Staphylothermus marinus F1: one gene and its partners. The main gene of each other region encodes a partner of the protein of the gene in region 2 in a complex. Links are inferred from orthologs where the notes say so. Each region holds a gene or a part of one and is shown on either strand. Other genes may lie near its edges.

What was found. The genes of interacting proteins can lie anywhere in the genome.
Region 1: the proteins of SMAR_RS04465 (region 2) and dph2 are in contact, whole or in part, in a crystal structure (PDB 6Q2D), measured with the Methanobrevibacter smithii proteins. The link is inferred for Staphylothermus marinus F1 from one-to-one orthologs. Residues at the interface, in WP_011954157.1 of Methanobrevibacter smithii: Pro482, Asn483, Lys484, His485, Tyr553, Asp555, Glu556, Glu559, Leu560, Leu591, His592, Glu593, Asp594, Ala595, Val596, His597, Arg598, Gly599, Pro600; in WP_011954460.1 of Methanobrevibacter smithii: Met1, Met3, Tyr4, Pro28, Glu29, Gly30, Leu31, Met33, Phe58, His80, Thr124, Gln126, Ser179, Gly180, Asn181, Phe182, His183, Leu185, Tyr201, Asn202, Phe211, Ile215, Arg291, Asp295, Asp296, Gln298, Met299.
Region 3: the proteins of SMAR_RS04465 (region 2) and rpl12p are in contact, whole or in part, in a crystal structure (PDB 5H7L), measured with the Pyrococcus horikoshii proteins. The link is inferred for Staphylothermus marinus F1 from one-to-one orthologs. Residues at the interface, in WP_048053510.1 of Pyrococcus horikoshii: Pro161, Met164, Met165, Phe168, Ser169, Ile172, Val195, Glu196, Phe202, Leu211, Ser212, Val213, Met216, Lys222, Phe223, Asn224; in WP_010886059.1 of Pyrococcus horikoshii: Leu100, Ala101, Gly102, Leu103, Ser104, Ala105, Leu106, Phe107, Gly108.

Annotation. Positions count from the first base shown.
Region 1 is NC_009033.1:643,282-649,070, reverse strand. The notes cover bases 1,918-4,917. They hold dph2 (diphthamide biosynthesis enzyme Dph2), read right to left. Parts: upstream 3,940-4,917; coding sequence 2,896-3,939; downstream 1,918-2,895. Other genes in these bases: SMAR_RS03210 (THUMP domain-containing protein), read right to left, coding at 4,829-4,917; SMAR_RS03215 (50S ribosomal protein L16), read right to left, coding at 3,977-4,501. In the rest of the region: SMAR_RS03245 (DUF2067 family protein), read right to left, coding at 1-464; SMAR_RS03240 (exosome complex RNA-binding protein Csl4), read right to left, coding at 473-1,039; SMAR_RS03235 (METTL5 family protein), read right to left, coding at 1,056-1,688; more of SMAR_RS03210, read right to left, coding at 4,918-5,789. UniProt on the Methanocaldococcus jannaschii protein: Catalyzes the first step of diphthamide biosynthesis, i.e. the transfer of the 3-amino-3-carboxypropyl group from S-adenosyl-L-methionine (SAM) to the C2 position of the imidazole ring of the target histidine residue in translation elongation factor 2 (EF-2).
Region 2 is NC_009033.1:847,091-852,819, reverse strand. Bases 1,705-4,644 are described here. They hold SMAR_RS04465 (elongation factor EF-2), read right to left. Parts: upstream 4,310-4,644; coding sequence 2,099-4,309; downstream 1,705-2,098. Other genes in these bases: SMAR_RS04460 (DHH family phosphoesterase), read right to left, coding at 4,408-4,644; SMAR_RS04470 (hypothetical protein), read left to right, coding at 1,716-1,988. Outside these bases: SMAR_RS04490 (MBL fold metallo-hydrolase), read left to right, coding at 1-178; SMAR_RS04485 (hypothetical protein), read right to left, coding at 186-395; SMAR_RS04480 (hypothetical protein), read right to left, coding at 621-1,304; more of SMAR_RS04460, read right to left, coding at 4,645-5,442; SMAR_RS04455 (hypothetical protein), read right to left, coding at 5,372-5,698; SMAR_RS04450 (prefoldin subunit beta), read right to left, coding at 5,691-5,729. UniProt on the Methanocaldococcus jannaschii protein: Catalyzes the GTP-dependent ribosomal translocation step during translation elongation.
Region 3 is NC_009033.1:1,050,805-1,056,513, reverse strand. What follows is about bases 1,918-4,837. They hold rpl12p (50S ribosomal protein P1), read right to left. Parts: upstream 3,581-4,837; coding sequence 3,254-3,580; downstream 1,918-3,253. Other genes in these bases: SMAR_RS05675 (50S ribosomal protein L1), read right to left, coding at 4,721-4,837; SMAR_RS05680 (50S ribosomal protein L10), read right to left, coding at 3,697-4,713; alaS (alanine--tRNA ligase), read right to left, coding at 1,918-3,046. In the rest of the region: more of alaS, read right to left, coding at 317-1,917; more of SMAR_RS05675, read right to left, coding at 4,838-5,368; SMAR_RS05670 (50S ribosomal protein L11), read right to left, coding at 5,376-5,709. UniProt on the Methanocaldococcus jannaschii protein: Forms part of the ribosomal stalk, playing a central role in the interaction of the ribosome with GTP-bound translation factors.

The DNA.
Region 1 (5,789 bases), 200 kb from region 2 along the record:
AAATATTTCGTCGTTGTTCCGCGAACATCATATTTGATCTTCTCGAGAATATCCCACATATTATCTATTATTTCTTCTATTACCTCTAGCGGTGCATCCGTGACTATTTCGTCTTTGTAATCGCTTAGATCTGCTTTGAATCCTTTATGCTTTAATATTTCAGATAAGACTACTGGTGAAAAAGTTTTCTTTTTCTTCTCCACTAAATATTCGATCTTAATTCTCCTAGTACCCTGTTTACCGTATTGTTCCGATGCTTTTGCTGATGAAACAAGTCTACGTATGTATTCCCATGCATTTTTAATATCTGTTCTATACCCATACATTTCTATATATAAGCCTGTATCAGTAATATCGATCTCTACAAGTTCTACTTGTGGAGCTTTTTCACGTATAAGTTCTGCAAGTTTAAAGCATTCATCGCCTTTGCATGGAATATAGAAGAATCTTTTAATAAGAGGCATATAGTTATTCACCGAAAAACATATGATGCACTAACTTTTCTTTTCTCAACATTCCCACATATAGGACATACGAGTTTATCATCTTGTTTCCTCAATAGTGATCCGCATTTTGTACAGAAAGCTGCGATCACTCCTAGTCTTGGCTCCTTAGTTGTTAACTGGAATGGATGATTGCTATTTATTACTCGTGCTCTGACTATATCGCCTATTCTCATTGCATCATACATTGTTTCAATATATTCTGAACTAGCTTGTGATACGTGGAGAATACCTGTAAAACTAGTTGTTCTTGTAGGTTTTTCTTCTATAGCATATATATCGATAAAGGCTAGATCTTCTGATACACTTGATACTATTCCTTCAACTATATCGCCTGCTTTTGGAACATATGGTTTACCATGAATATTCCTAACATTTATTGTTCTCTTAACAATATCTATTAATACTCTACCAATTAGTTGGGAGCGTAGATATCCTTTACCGTTCACATAAACTCCTTGCCCTGGAAAATATTCTTCTTCCACACCTATAACATCTCCAGGCAACACCAGTACTCCCTGCCTAATCCTTTCCATGGCATGCCTCACCCTACTATTTCCTCCTCAAAACGTAAAAGATTGCTCTAACTCTATATATCTTCCTCCTATGTGTTTCGAACAACATTGGTATTGGAAACAATAATTGTTCATTATAGACTATTCTAAAACCAAAAGCACTGGCTAGCTCCTCGATAATCCTAGTTAGCCCCGGGGAGTATTTATGAATTGTATAGATGGATTCTGAAATCTCCATTGCTTTCTTCAAAAACAATATGTCTAATCCATGGTTTCTTCTAACTACTCCGAACGGAGGATTCATAATAACTGTATCCACAGAGTTTATTGATAAATCTCTAATGTCACTATTTATCAGTAGTGTTTTAGCCAAATAATCTCCGCCCAGATCCCTAAGTATTGATTCTGCTTGTTTAACTAGGGATTCATCAATATCTATACCAACAACAAGTTTTGCTCCTAGAACAAGTGCGCCATAACCCAGTTTTAGATTACCACATCCCAGATCAGCTATTATCTTACCTGTTATATCCTTTCTAATAAAAGCATGCCATAGCATCGAGGCAGCAATTGATGAGGGGGTTTCATATTGTTCATATTGTTTCTTGGGTCTACTAATAGATGGATACTTGCTCAGTATTCTTTCTAGTTTTGCTTTGTTTATTAACAAATATTTTTCACCAATGCCGAAACACTATTTGTTAAACTAAATATTTATTGATATACCCGCATATACCTTCTCGGTAGAGGTTTTTCCCAGATTATCAAGGGTGAGAACATGGATGGTTATGGTGACATAATCAGTTTTCTGTTTTGGCTAATACTATTATATTTAATAATTCATCCACAACTACAATACAAGTCTCTTCAAAGTGCTAGGTTGAAGATCATACGAGGCATGGAGAAGAAATATGGTTGGAGAGTAATAACAATGATACATAGATAGGAACGAATAGGCTTCTTAGGAATACCAATGTATAGATTTATCGATATAGAGGATTCTGAAGCAGTATTGAGAGCAATACGTAGTACTCCAGAGAATCAACCAATAGCTTTAATCCTCCACACACCCGGAGGATTAGTTCTTGCAGCTTCACAAATAGCTATGGCTCTGAAAAGACTATTCGCTTATTTAGAGACTATGGTTATTTAGGGAACTATGAAAATTATGGTTGTCTTGAGAAGGGTTATGGTTGTTGGGTTTGCTTTATAAACCCCCTATAATGTAATGGTTAATGAAATGCGGATGAAGGGCTCTAGGTGGTCTATGTGGAGCCCCGATAGCCCCCTCCGTGAAGGGATGAAGCCCCAACCCAAGAGGGGGAAGCCCGTGCATCATAAAGCACGGGCAACCACATAAGGGGAAGAAAATAGTTATTGTACCACACTATGCTATGAGCGGCGGGACCCTTATAGCGTTAGCTGCTGATGAAACAATAATGGATCCAGACGCTGTTCTAGGACCACTAGATCCCCAGCTACAAACACCTAAGGGAACATTCCCAGCACCTAGCTTGATAAAAATAGCTAAGATGAAAGGGGATAAGGCAAGCGACGATACATTAATTTATGCAGATATTGCGGAGAAAGCTCTACGTGAAATACAGGAGTTTATAGTTCAGTTATTAAAGGATAAGATGCCGGAGGAGAAAGCTTTTGAAGTTGCAAAAAAGCTTACGGAAGGATATTATACACATGATTACCCAATAACAGTTGAACACGCTAAAGAGCTGGGGTTGCCTGTTAAAACAGATGTTCCTCAAGAAGTCTATTTATTAATGAACCTATATCCGCAAGCAATACAGCAAAGGCCGGGTGTAGAATATATTCCCAGGCCCCACATCCCATACTATCACGGTAAACATGAAAGATAATCTTTACCATGGATAAACATATTTCTCCACAATATTTTTCAAAACCATAATTAATTCTCCAGGAGTAATTACGGGTTTATAGAAGTCGTTGAAATCATCTATTGGTAATCTGGGGCAACTAGTTATAATATATAAGTCTAGGTTGTACGAATTATCGATGGAGATCAATTGTTCTCTGCTGAGATATGTTGAGGTAAACAAGTAATATTTAATGCCATGTTCTTCTAGGAGCTTTTCAATATATTTGATCAATGTAGGTCTGTATTGTCCCGGCCTAGAACCAATAATTATACCAGCATTTCTGATCAATTCGTTACGGAGCTTTGATAAAACATAGTATCTTTTCGCCTTCAAACGCTTAATGTAACTACTAGGATTAATTACTTGTAGCCTATACGGATCAAGTATGATAACAGGCTTATCAACAATCAAGGACAAACCCAAAGCATGAAAAATCCCACCTGCAACCACTAGGTATAAATCGACTTTACTGTATATTCTCAATGCAGCTGAGTATTCGCATCCAAGGATCTGGCCAGGCATCATTACATTATATGCGGGTTTTTCAATATAAGCAATATATCCGTGCTCCTCTAGTTTTTCAGCTACCTCCTCTAATGAGTGAACATGTTGTATAGATGCTACCAACCCTATTCTCTTAACATTGTATTTCTTGAATTCATTAATTAACATATTAATAATATTGTTTGTAGGCTTCCACTTATAATATGCCGGCAAATATATTATATCATAGTTTATTTTTCTGCTTAGAAACGGGTACTTATTATGTCCTATATGAATAATTAGATCAGGCTTTACAGCCTCTATCTCCTCTAAAGGAATATCGCATGCCCCGAATGAGGGGGATGCCGAATAATATATCTTGATATCGGATAGTTTATCTGTAATATATTCTCCGATGCACCTGTATAGTTTTTTTAAACCATCAGGAGCTTGTATAAAAATCCTAGAAGCATTCTTTTCCCTAATAATATTGATTAATGCTTGATAATCAACTTCATAGCTTTCACAAAAACTCTCACTCATAAAGATCTACTCGGTTATGGAGTAGAGGAGAAATATTTTATATGGGTTTCAAACCAGGCTTTAATGGTTTGAAAACTATTCTCGCCGGTAATGGTAGTTTTGAAGCTGCTCTTCTAAGAGCCTCTTTAGCATGTTCAACATGTTCCTTCCTAACCCTAACCTCCATTACTATTGTTCCAGGATAAACTCTAGCAGCTGTTCCTATGGGTTTTCCGAATGCTTGTCTCATACCATCTTGTAGACGATCTGCTCCTGCGAAAGCCATCATTTTATTCTCTCTTAGCACATGGTGTGGGTATACACGTATTTTTAAGAAGTAGTTTTGGTCTCCAACAGTTGAGCTTAAATATTTATTAGCCATAACACGTGCGGCTTCTAATGCATTATGCCTTATTTGTCCAGCCTCGATCATTACTAGTTCTGCTCTATAATCATAGTCTCCATGAACATTGCCCATTTCAAACTTCACGATCTTAGGCTGTGGTACGCCTGGTATGTATTCTCTCCTAGTATATGGGGGTCCGCTGAAATGTGTATAGCATCTAGCGGGTCTTAGAGGCATATATCATCATCTCCTAATCATTCAACCATTATTCTTTATCGTTTTTGTAGATTTTAACCGAGTATTTTAAACTTACCTTTTACTATTTTCTAGACTATTTGCTTATTTGGATATTATGGTTGTTTTGGAAATTATGAAAACTATAATAGTTTTGTAGTGTTCATGTTTATGCGTTCGCTTTATAAACCCCCTATAATATAATGGTTAATAAAACGCAGATGAAGGGCTCTAGGTGGTCTATGTGGAGCCCCGATAGCCCCCTCCGTGAAGGGATGAAGCCCCAACCCAAGAGGGGGAAGCCCGTGCATCATAAAGCACGGGCAACCACTATTTTTCTAAAACAACTATTTTAGGATATAATCCTCCATGTTGAACTGTTCTCTTATGGACTACTCTAAAACCTATATAGTTAGCTTTATTCAACACATAATTATACTCTGTTGTTATAATAGTTAATCGACCACCTGGTTTCAATGATTTATATGTTGAATCCAAGAAGTCTCTATATAGTTTCCTAATAGCTACTGGATCCCCGTAGCGGATGCCGTATGGTGGATTACTAACTATATGATCCACTTGTTCATCGAAGATCTCATGTAATCTCCTAGCATCCCATACACCAAAAACCACTTTTCCATAGACACCTGAAGCATATGCATTAAGTTTCGCTCCCCTAATATGTCTCGGGTTTCGATCGTATCCATAAATGTATGCTTCTTCATGGAGAAGAGCTGCTTCTATAGGAATAGTTCCCCCACCACACATTGGATCAACAATTACTTGTTTATCTCTCGTACCTGATAATGTTAGCATTGCATATGCTAGTGTGGGTTTAAGAGCTGCTGGATGATCATATATTCTATATCCTCTCCTATGAAGACTCCTAGAACCTGTTAGCGAAACTCCGAGAAAGAAGTTCTCATCCTTCACAAATACGTGGACTATGATATGTGGTGTTCTCAAATTAACAACTGGCTTAATACCTGTTTTCTCTTCAACTTTCTTAATAATTATTTCTCCAACAATACGTGAAATATCCATAGATGTATATTCGTGACTACCTAGACGTTCTGTATCAACTGCAAATGATGTATAGGGAGTTATATAGTAATGAATTGTTTCAAGAGAAGAAAACAGTTCTTCCCTAAGCTTTATTAAATCATTTGTTCGAGAACCAATTCTGCTCTTAAACAACAAGATGAATGCGCGATTAATGCTTCTAAGCCTATAAATAGCTTCAAAACTAACATTATCAACAACATGATATACATGCCCACTCATATTTTCA
Region 2 (5,729 bases):
TAAGGATGGATTAATAAGTATTATACAAAGATACAAAAATACATTAAAGAACATTATTATTGTCCATGGAGAACCTGATTCGGCCTCTAATTTAGCATCGATGGCAGTTGAATTTCTAGGCAACGATATAAACATAAATGTACCGCTTAACGGTGATAAAATAGAATTGACTAGCTAAAACATAACTATGTTATCTCAACGATATTTTCACAGTTTAATTCTTTAAGAAAATCATCTAGTTCGTTTAAGGGAATCTTTATTGTCACCAGTTTACTTTTGGTTCTAGCTTTTACTTTAGCTATACCCTTCTTTTCATCTCGATAAACACGACACTCAATAGCTAGACTCACATATTTCTTAAACTCTTCTCTATCAAATACTTCTATCGGAGCCATACTGCTTCACCATCTGCTCTGTTCATAGCTTATAGGATTAATCATAATATTGGAGATAACATTGTTGGGATAATAAAACTATCCATAACATAACATGTCTAAGATATTGGTTTGGGAAATTTGGCTCTATAAATTTGTCATGATATAACCTCTTCTGTTTAAACGTGTTGGCTGAGTTGATATAGTATTCTGTGCCATAAATAAAAATATTTATTTGTGTTAAAATTATTGGTTTCTCTTTAAAATCACTGTTGCTATTATTGAGGTTGTAACAATCACTAATGTTATAGGGAATATTAGTGAGTTGTTCCCAATACTAGTATCTTCTCCTTGTTGTATTGTATTATTCGTATTTGGTACCGTAGTTGTATTTTGGAAAAGCTGACTTGTGCTTTGTGTAGTGTAATTCTTTTCGTTTCCTACTAGGTAATTTTGTGTGGTTTCCGTATTATTAGAATTAAAAATTACCATTGTTTTCTGTGTGCATGATTCTAAGCTACCTCTATTTGTTACTATCAATATTTTCCACGAGTATAGATCGTTTTTTGGAGGTAGTGTTACTCTGGCTTCATACACTAATGTATCGTTTCCCCAAGTCTCTGCGAGACTCATCTCGTATGGTTTTCCACATAAGATAAGGGTGACTTTTCTAACTCCTATGTCTGCAGGTATTGCTACACGAAATACTAGGGGTTCGCCTGGTTTTAGGTATACTGTTGAACGATCCTCTGGAGACAAGATCAGTATCCCAAACTCGTCTCCAGACTGTTTAAAGTTCTTCTTATAGCTTGGAATTGATGCATTCATAGATACGGGTATGATAAGAGATACTATAATAGTAATTATTGCTAATAGATATATTCCTTTTAATACTGTTATGACTAAGTTAGGATGTTTTAGAATTTTCATTTTGGGAGAACACCCATTATATAAGCTTAGGTTTTCTCATCATATAGTCAAAATATCGTTTGTGTAAGTTTTTCGTTAAATGGATTATAAAGATTATCCAAAGATTATCTTATTAAAATAGGAGAGAGCGCCGGGGCGGGGATTTGAACCCCGGACCACCGGGTGTCTGCCAGGCTATTCTTCGAACCCGTGGGTTAACAGCCCGGCGCTCTACCAGGCTGAGCTACCCCGGCACCCTATCATAGGATTTATAGCATGGAGTTTAATAATTCTTATCTTTGATGCGATGATGAGCATCGGCTCCGTTCGGAGCATGGTGTGAAGAAGTTCCTTGGTGCTGAGTATACCTGGTTAGTTTCGATTATCCCTCACTTACTTATAAGCACACTTTAGGATTTAATGGGTGATATATTGGCGGAAAAATATACTGTTACAGTCACTATTGATTTGAGACTACTTGCTATGCGTTTAAGAGAATCTGGCCGCCGATTTATCCGTGTACACGAAATAGCTTATGAGCTCGGGATCAGCCCTAAAACAGCGGGAAAAATAATGGTAAACCTTGCCCGACTAGGCTACGCTGTTAAATGGAGTGAAGGAGTATATATGCTATTAAATGAGAGAAACAATAAGTATAAAATAATAGATAGAATAGCCGGTAAGGTAAATGAAACCACATACTAAACCAATAATTGTTCTCGAAAATAAACGTCTTTTATGAAACGAGAATTCAAACTATGAATAACTATAAACAAAATACAATGGTTTATCAAAAAGATGAAATTATTTAATCTTTAAAAACCTATGAAGTCCTCAGGTCTCGGAGGCTCTGGTTTTAATCCCTTACGCTCTCTAATCTTCCTAACAAGGTCTAATAGCATTGAGTCCGGAACTGGCGCCCACCTACTGAATTCCTGTCCCCATATCGCTTTGCCGGCTGTTGCTCCACGCAGTTGCTCAGCAAGATCAAATGTTTCAGCAACTGGTATCTCAGCAATTATTCTAGCAACAGCGCCTTGTTGTAGGACTTGCAGGATTTTACCACGTTTCTTCGTGATTATAGTAGTTATATTTCCAAGATACTCCATAGGTGCTTTAATATCTAGTTTCTGTATAGGCTCTAACAATGTTGGCTTAGCAGTTAACATACCAGCATATATAGCGTTGCGAACAGCGGGATATATTTGTCCAGGACCACGGTGTGCCGGGTCTTCATGGATTATAGCATCATGTAATATAACCTTTACTCCACGAACAGGCTCCATAGCTAGTGGCCCTTCTCTCATTGCTAATCTGAATCCTTGAATAATTGTATCCTTAACCTCTCTAAGATGCTGTACACCAGTAGTTAAATCTACGAAGACATTGATGTTTTCATCAATAGCCCATATACGCCTAGCTTGATCAGTGGGCCATCCAGCTTCTTCTCTGAGAACCTTAGCTCTCTGCTTAGGATCCATATCTTCAGTTATAATTCCATCATGAATTAACGATATTGTTTTCTCATCTAAAGGCTCAACACTAATATATAGCTTGTTATGCTTATTAGGTGATTTACCCTCAAATACCCGGCTCTTATCACGAATGCTTTCACGATACACTATGATCGGTTGTGAAGCAATAACATCTAATCCATAGTTTTCTTTTAGAAACGTTAAGGCTATCTCAATATGTAGTGGTCCCATACCACTTAGTAGGTATTCACCTGTTTCCTCATTGATTCGTACAACAAGACTTGGATCCTCAATGCTCAGCTTATGGAGTGCATCAATAAGCTTTGGTAGATCACGTGGATTCTTAGGCTCTATAGCTACAGTAACTACCGGTTCACTAATCATTCTAAGCTTTTCGAAGGGCGTCATCATATCCTTGTACTCAACAGCTACAACAGTTTCTCCAGCACGAGCCTTATCTAATCCTAGCACTGCTGCAATGTTTCCAGCAACTATTTCATCGGCTAATTCACGATAAGGTCCCATATAGAGGCTTACTTGTAGAACTTTCTGTTTCATTCTAGCGTTCACTAACCAGACTTCTTCTCCTGCACGAAGTGTTCCAGAGAATACTCTGCCTGTAGCAACTAATCCTGCATGTGGATCGATCCTTACATCGTTTACGAGCATAACAAGTGGTCCATTAGGATCTGTTTCCAGCATTGCCTTGCCGATTTCAGAGTTTAGGTCGCCATGCCATATCTTAGGCAATCTATACTTCTGGGCTTCACGTGGGTTAGGAATAAACTTTACAACCATATCTAGAACGGCTTCGTGTAGAGGAGCAAGTTTCTGTAGTTCTGGTAAGGCTTCTTTTCCCTTCTTATATAGATCAACTATATCGCTGAACTTTATACCCTTCTGCTTAGCCATTGGAACAGTAAATCCCCATCTATCACGTGCTGATCCAAAAGCTACTTGTCCCTTAGCAGGATCTAGTTGCCATTTTGTCTTGAATTCTTTATCAGCATACATTGCTATTAATTGGTTTACTTCCTTAATTATCTGGACAAATCTCTGCTGTATTTCTTGTGGTGATAATCTTAATTCTTTGATTAATCTATCTACTTTGTTTATGAATAAAACTGGTCTCACACGTTCTTCAAGTGCTGCTCTGAGATACATTTCTGTCTGAGTCATAACACCTTCTACAGCGTCAACAACTAGGATTGCTCCATCAATTACTCTCATTGCACGAGTTGTTTTTGCGGAGAAATCTACGTGTCCAGGAGTGTCTATTAAGTTGATAACATATGGTTTACCCTTGTATTCGTGGTATAGGCTAATGTTTGCTGACTTAACTGTTATTCCTCTTCTCTGCTCAACATCTAGGTAGTCTAGTGCTAGAGCTTCGCCTGCTATTTTCTCTGAAATTATACCTGCTGCTGCCAATAAGCTGTCAGATAATGTTGTTTTGCCGTGGTCTACGTGAGCAGTAATACCTATGTTTCTTACTTGTTCAAGATTTCTCATTATTTTAAGTATTTCCATTGTTTGCTTGTATCGAACCATTTTTGATCAACCCTTATCTTATAAACATGTAGCCAAACATAATTGTTAATCCACATTTATCTTCTCATAAGGGAAATATGGTTAAGGTATTATAAAACTTATTTATTGTTTAATTTCCGGAGTATTCTTTCAAGAATATTTAGTGTTATTTTTAATACATCCTTTGGTTTACCTGTCCCTTCAGCAACACCTGCAGTATCATGGCCGCCGCCGCCTCCTCCCCCTATCATTTTCCCTATGATCGGCATAATATCCTTGCCAAGGCTAATACCTGTTTTCTTAACAAAATCATGTGTTGCTCGGCCAACTACCCGGAGCTTCTCATTGCTTGAAGCAACAAATACAATATCTGCTCCAAGATCAATGATTGCTCTAGCCACGCTTCCCTCAAAAGCTCTAACATGTGTTGTTGCAACAATATATTCTCCAATACGTTTAATACTGAGTCTTTGAGCCCCCTTCAATCTAGCTATTCTTTCAGATATATCCATTCTTTTTTGGAGAGCATTGAATGCCTTTTCATAGTTTCCATTATAGATATTGATAAGTTCATCAATGACTTCAAAAATGTACTTATCTATATATACAAATCTTCGTGAATCATAGAGAATACCAGTTATACATATAGTTGCTTCTAATGGGTTAAACCACCAAATATCTCTCAACATCAGATATATTAGTTCACAATTACTTACAACTCTATAGCTTAAACTAATCATACTATTTCTGATTAGTTGGCCTGGCTGGTGATGATCTATTACAATATAGGGTTTCTCATATACATAATTTATTGTCTGCCCTAATTGGATAGGGCTACTAGTATCTACGATAATATACATGTCTATAAAATTGTTCATCCATTGAAGAATGTATGGATTGATAAAATCAATGTTAATATCGAGATTGTTTAAAACATTCTTTGAGGCAGCATTTAATCCTTCGGGAAGAATAAGGTAAACAGTATTTTTTAGTGATACGAGAAAATTTCTCAATATAAGCATCGAAGAAACAGCGTCTGGATCAGCATTTTTATGTGTTAATATACCGTACACTAGTCCTTTATTACTGAGTAGAAACCTTCTCAGCTTGTTTATATTTTTTAAGTTCTCTTTCAAAAATTCTTCTAGCTTCATTTATGGTGTCCCCCAGGATTTTATTGTAGTTCATAATATCTGTGTATCCAGCCTTAACACCTATGTCTAGGAATAAAGTAATCTTGTCTCCTTCATGCACAGCTTTTACTATTATATCGTATTCGCTTTTAGGTGGAAGAACTTGTTCTAGATACTCTCTTATATGCTTTTCCACATGTTCGGTTATATTTGTCAAATCATCCAGCTTAATTTCTTCTAGGTTAAGGTTTAATATTTTGATACGTGTTTTACGCAACTGTTATCCCATATTTTGCTAGGAGTTCTCT
Region 3 (5,709 bases), 200 kb from region 2 along the record:
TACTCTACTTGTAAGATTCAGCCCATAGCCCGATCATCATATTGATCAGACCCGTGACGGTTCCTTCATCATATAATATAACCAAATATAAAATCTGGTCAATCACGATATAAACGTATTTACTGACAAGAGATAAGATCTTAAACTAGGATATACGTAAGTATTGAACTACATGATGCATAATAGAAATGCGGGCCCGCGGGGATTCGAACCCCGGGTCTCCGGCTTAGAAGGCCGGCGCCCTATCCAGGCTAGGCCACGGGCCCAAGTATTATTTCTCATCTTATAATTGGTTATTTATCTCGGGTTATAGATTTTATGCTTTGCATAAAAGGTTTGTGATTGCCTCTACTATTAATTTGACTATTTGTTTAGGTTCTTTTATCTTTATATAAATGTGATCTGGTTTTCCGCCGCCTCTTCCTCCCATGTTTTGTAGAATTTCCACGAGCTTTCTTAGATCAAGTTTTCTATTATTAGCTTCATCTGGATGAATTGCTATCTCTACAAATTTATCTGATACGTATATTGTTAGAACTCTTTTCTTCAACGATAAATCCTCAATAATTGATTTATAGAGTTGTTCGTCTTCAAGCTGTTTCTCTATCACAACTGTTTTTAATCCACAGATCTCCAGTGCCTCTTCTAATAAATGCTTTAATAGTATTTCTTTGAATAACCTGCGGTATTGAATTAATAGAGTCTTGTATTTATCAAGTTCTTCACTAACTTTTTTCGCAACTATAGAGATCGGCAAGCCTTTAGCGCCTAGAAACTTGAGAGCCTTATCCACTTCTTTCTGTAGATCGGATATGTATTCTGGAAGCCTTGTTGAAGCTATGTATTCAAGCCTTATAACACCATCCTGGATCTTTTCTGCTTTAATTATCTTTATTCCTCCTATTTCTGAAGTATTATATACATGTGTGCCAAAACATGCTTCTGCATCCCATCCAGGTATCTCAACTATGCGAAGAATAGGTGAGTAAACTGCTCCGCCCTGATATATTCTTAATCCAAATCTTTTCTCAGCCTCAAATTTTGGTAGGAAATAAAATTTTAAGTCTATTCTCTCATCGATCACCTTATTAGCTAACTCTTCGATCTTTCTGATCTCTTCATCACTTAACGATTTATAATGAGTTATATCAAGCCTTGCTTTCTCAACAGTTTTCTCTGCTCCAGCTTGCCATACATGTTCTCCGAGAACTTTTCTTGCAGCTCCTAGAACAATATGTGTTGCTGTATGGTGTCTCATTAATCTATACCTGTTATACCAATCAATAACTAGCTCCACCTGTGTTCCGGGTACTAGTCTTCTTTTAGTAGCTAGTTGATGAACTATTACTTCTCCAACTTTATACACATGTTTAACGGGTATATGCTCATTACCTAATATAACGTATCCCTTATCGTGATCTTGTCCTCCAGCTCTAGGATAGAATATTGTCTGATCAAATATAACATACTCATTCAATGAATCGAGAACCTTCGCACTAGCTCTTCTTAGATAGGGGTTTTCGTGAAACAGCTTCTTAGTAGGATCGTGTTTACTAGCCCATTCAACTATTTCATCCGGTAATTCATGCTCTTTCTCTTTGATTAATGCTTGTGAACCACCATGTCTAGCAGCTATTAATGAATAGAAATTGCTGGGAACACGTATTTCTTGCCCATAATGCTTTGCTCTCTCCACAACAATTTCGGGGGGTATTCCTTTAGAGTCATATATTTGTATTAAATCATCGAAGGTAATCTTCTTTTTCTTCTTAATAAACCTATCCACCTCTCTAATTCCTCTAGTAACTATGTCGATATATTTTCTCGTCTCATAACTCATTACGTCGAGTATATAGTCTAGTCTGCGGTGAAACTTATCGTATACATATCTGCCTTTCCAATACTTCGCTTGTTTATCTATAAGTTCTAGAACTATATCTTCTAGTGTAGATACTTTTATTCCTAAACGTATAAGTGTTCTCAATAAGCGTCGAATAACTAAACGTGCTAGATACCCTTCACCAGTATTTGATGATACTATGCCATCACTCAACATTAAGGACAAGGTCTTAACATGATCGAGAGCTGTATATAGATTGATCGTGTCTACTAAGGATTTATAATATTCAGAATAATCTATCTCTTCAAGATATTTATTCAACATATATACGTCTTCGATCTCCTTATCACTAAGTAAGTAAACTATTTTTTTAAGCACATCATAGGGAGGTTCATCTATTCCTAAAATATTCTTATATGTCTCCAATAATGAACTAAATATTGTGTGAAAAGCTGTTGGTGTTCTCTGAGTAAACCAGGCAATTCTCTCTATACCATAACCAGTATCAACTACGAGTACGGGATTTCTAACTTTTTTCCCATTGACTATTTTATACTTCATAAATACTAGTGTGGCAAGCTCTAACCCATCAACTAGAACCTCGTATGCTGGTCCAGCATTTCCTCCTCCCTCCCACCATGATTCTTTGAAAACAATGTTCTCAGGTTCTATCCCAATTATTTTTGTAAAGAAGTCGAATGCGTATTGAAGTGTTTCGTTTACCCAGTAAACATATTGATCCTTCTTATTAAATGCGTGATGTCCTCCCATTTCAAAACTTGTAAGATGTCTTCCAAACGTTAAGCCTACATTATCTATATCCTCCAACCTAACACTGGGCTGAACTATGACTAGCGGATTATATGGCGGATCAACTATTCCCTCAGTAACAGCTGGTTGAAAAACAATTATTGACGCAATTGTCAAATATAGATCGTTTCTCCACCTAGCAAGAACTGGGTAGGGGTCAACATATCCATGTCCATGAGAGGTAAAGAATTCTATGAATTTCCTTCTTGCTTCATCAAATGTTAAAGGAGGAACTCCCTTATACTCGTTATATAAGAAATCATATTTACTACACGGCCTATCAGGACAGGTATCTCTCGGCACTAGGCTCCAGAATCTTTCACCGCACTTCTTACACTTATATACTTGATAACCGGTTTTCTTCAAAAACTCATTCATAAATTCTTCTTCGACCATTATACATCACTTAATCCACACTATATTCTGTTACATACTAGTTATGATATTAGTTATTAACGTCCAATATATGAGTATTGAATGTAATGGTTGAGTATTGGCTTCTAAGAGATAAGGTAGATTATTTCTTAATAAGACCAAACAAAAACCATATCTGCTCCGAGAACATTGTTTTAAGGCTTGAATTATTTGAGCTGTAAAAACTGTTTATCCGAAGAGTGCTCCTAGTCCTTCTGCTAGTTCTTCTTCGCTAACAGTCTCAGCTTCCTCTTCTTCCTCCTCTTTCTTCTCCTCCTTCTTCTCTTCTTCCGCTGGAGCCTGTGCTGCCGGTGCGGCTGGAACCGCTGCTACTGGAGCGGCTAGTGCTTGTTCAAGTACTTTTGCTATATCAATATTTTTCAGGGCAGCTACAAGCGATTTTACTCTTACCTCATCTACTTGAATTCCTGCAGCTTCTAATACCTTCTTTATGTTTTCCTCATTTATCTCTTTACCAGCCTTATATAGTAGTAGTGAAGCATATATGTATTCGATCGTTCACCACCTCTTGGATATATGTTTTATCTTATTTCCTATTTACACATCCACTTATCCATGATTATCTGGGTGTTTTAAAATGTATTCTCCCTAATAAAAATATTTACCCATGTTTATCCGAAGAGTGCTCCTAGTCCTTCTGCTAGTTCTTCTTCGCTAACAGTCTCAGCTTCCTCTTCTTCCTCCTCTTTCTTCTCCTCCTCTTCCTTTTTCTCAGGCGGAGTTGTCGGTTGTATTGTTGGTACTTCTAATCCTAGATCTGGTGCATACTTGGAAACTTCTGCTGCAAGTGCTAGTGCTTTCATTATTGCCGCTCTAAACACGTATTCAGCAGTATCTGGTGTTACATATCCTGCCTCAGCAGCTAATGCTAATGCCTGACGGAATGCTTTGTTTAATGATAACTCTAATATCTCTGGCACAGGCCATGCTATTTCTGATCCGATCTTTAATGCGTCTAGGTGAGCATTCATAACCATGTTCTTATACTCTTCGAGATCTAGGACTAGTTGGTCCCTCAATATTATTATTCCATGATCATATGCTGCTTTAATATTTATCTTAACCTCTTTTAAAGCAATATCTAGTCTTTGCAGAAGACTTGCCAATTCCTCAGATATAGTATCTCCTGGTTTCGCAACAACTGTATCGCGTGTAATAACTATAGAGTTACCCTGTATACGTGTAGGAATCTTTAGTTTGCTGAAAGTACTAAGAATAGGTCCCGGTGATAAACCGGTGTTTCCTTCAGGAATAACTATTTCTTGCTGAGCTATTTCACCTGGTTTATAATAAGTTTTTGCCTTGTATTTATCGAGTAATAGGCTTAACTCGAAAGCATTCATATGTGTAAACAATAATAGATTCTGTCCTGTAAGTAGTTCCTCGAATTTACTTGTATCAATACCGGCATTTCTAAGTGCTCTTAGAATTAATTTGTTCTTAGAAACTCTGAATAATACTTTCTTCGATAATTTCTTCCTTAGTTTTTGAAGCTGGTTTGTCGGAAAACCTGTTAGATCAGCTATTGCGAATACTGGGTATGATTTAAACAATGTTGTTAAATATTCTACTTCTTCTATTTTCCACTGAGGAATTCTCTTAGCTTTGGGAACTGCTGTTGCAGACATGTTTTAATCACCCCATAACCTCTATTGGCGGACCCATTGTGGTTTTAACAACTATTTTTGCAATATTATGTGCTCCATTCGGCAGCTTTGTTTCTAGACGTGATAATATTGTCTGTGCGTTTATAACTAAATCCTCGGGATTCATATCCTCTGTTCCTATTCTAGTCATTAGTTGTGGCTGATCCTTATTTCTCAGCAAAATTGCAGATTTATATCTATTCATTACCGATACTATATCTGCGGCGGGAGGAACTGGGACAGGTATTTTTCCTCGAGGACCGAGAGCTGGTCCCAGTATTCTGCCGGCATTAGCCATTAGATCCGTCCTTACAAGAACCCAATCACATTCTTGAGCTACTTTTTTAGCGTCTTTCTTGCTTAATGCGAGCAACTCGTCTCTTGTTATAACTCTGTGTGCACCACCTGCTCTAGCTTTTTCAGCCATTTCACCATCGGCAACAACACATATTATTTTATCTTTACCAAGTCCTTTCGGCAAAAATATCGTCTCTCTAATTCTTCCCTCCGGACTACGGGGATCAACATCTTTTAGAACAACAATTAATTCTACACTTTGTTTAAAGTTTCTCTTCGGACTGTACTGTACTGCTTTAACTATAGCTTCCTTTAATTCTTCCTTACTTGGAAGAGGCATCTCCTATTCACACCTCGCCAGTCTCTTGTTCCTCCTCTTTCTCCCATTCAGGTTCATATTTAGCTATCGTAGCATCATATAATCCTTCATCTATTTCTTTCTGGACAATCTTAGGATCTTTCCCGTCTACTGTTATTCCTATACTTCTAGCAGTACCTAAAATAGTCTTTACCGCTGCTTTTAACGTTTTAGCCGTTAATTGTTCTTTCTTTAATATAGCTATTTTTATGATTTTATCAATAGGTAGATCCCCTATTTTCTGATGAGCAGGATCGCCAGGTGGTTGTTTCACACCAACTTCTTTAAGGAGCAAGGCTGTTGTTGTTGGAATACCAACTTTT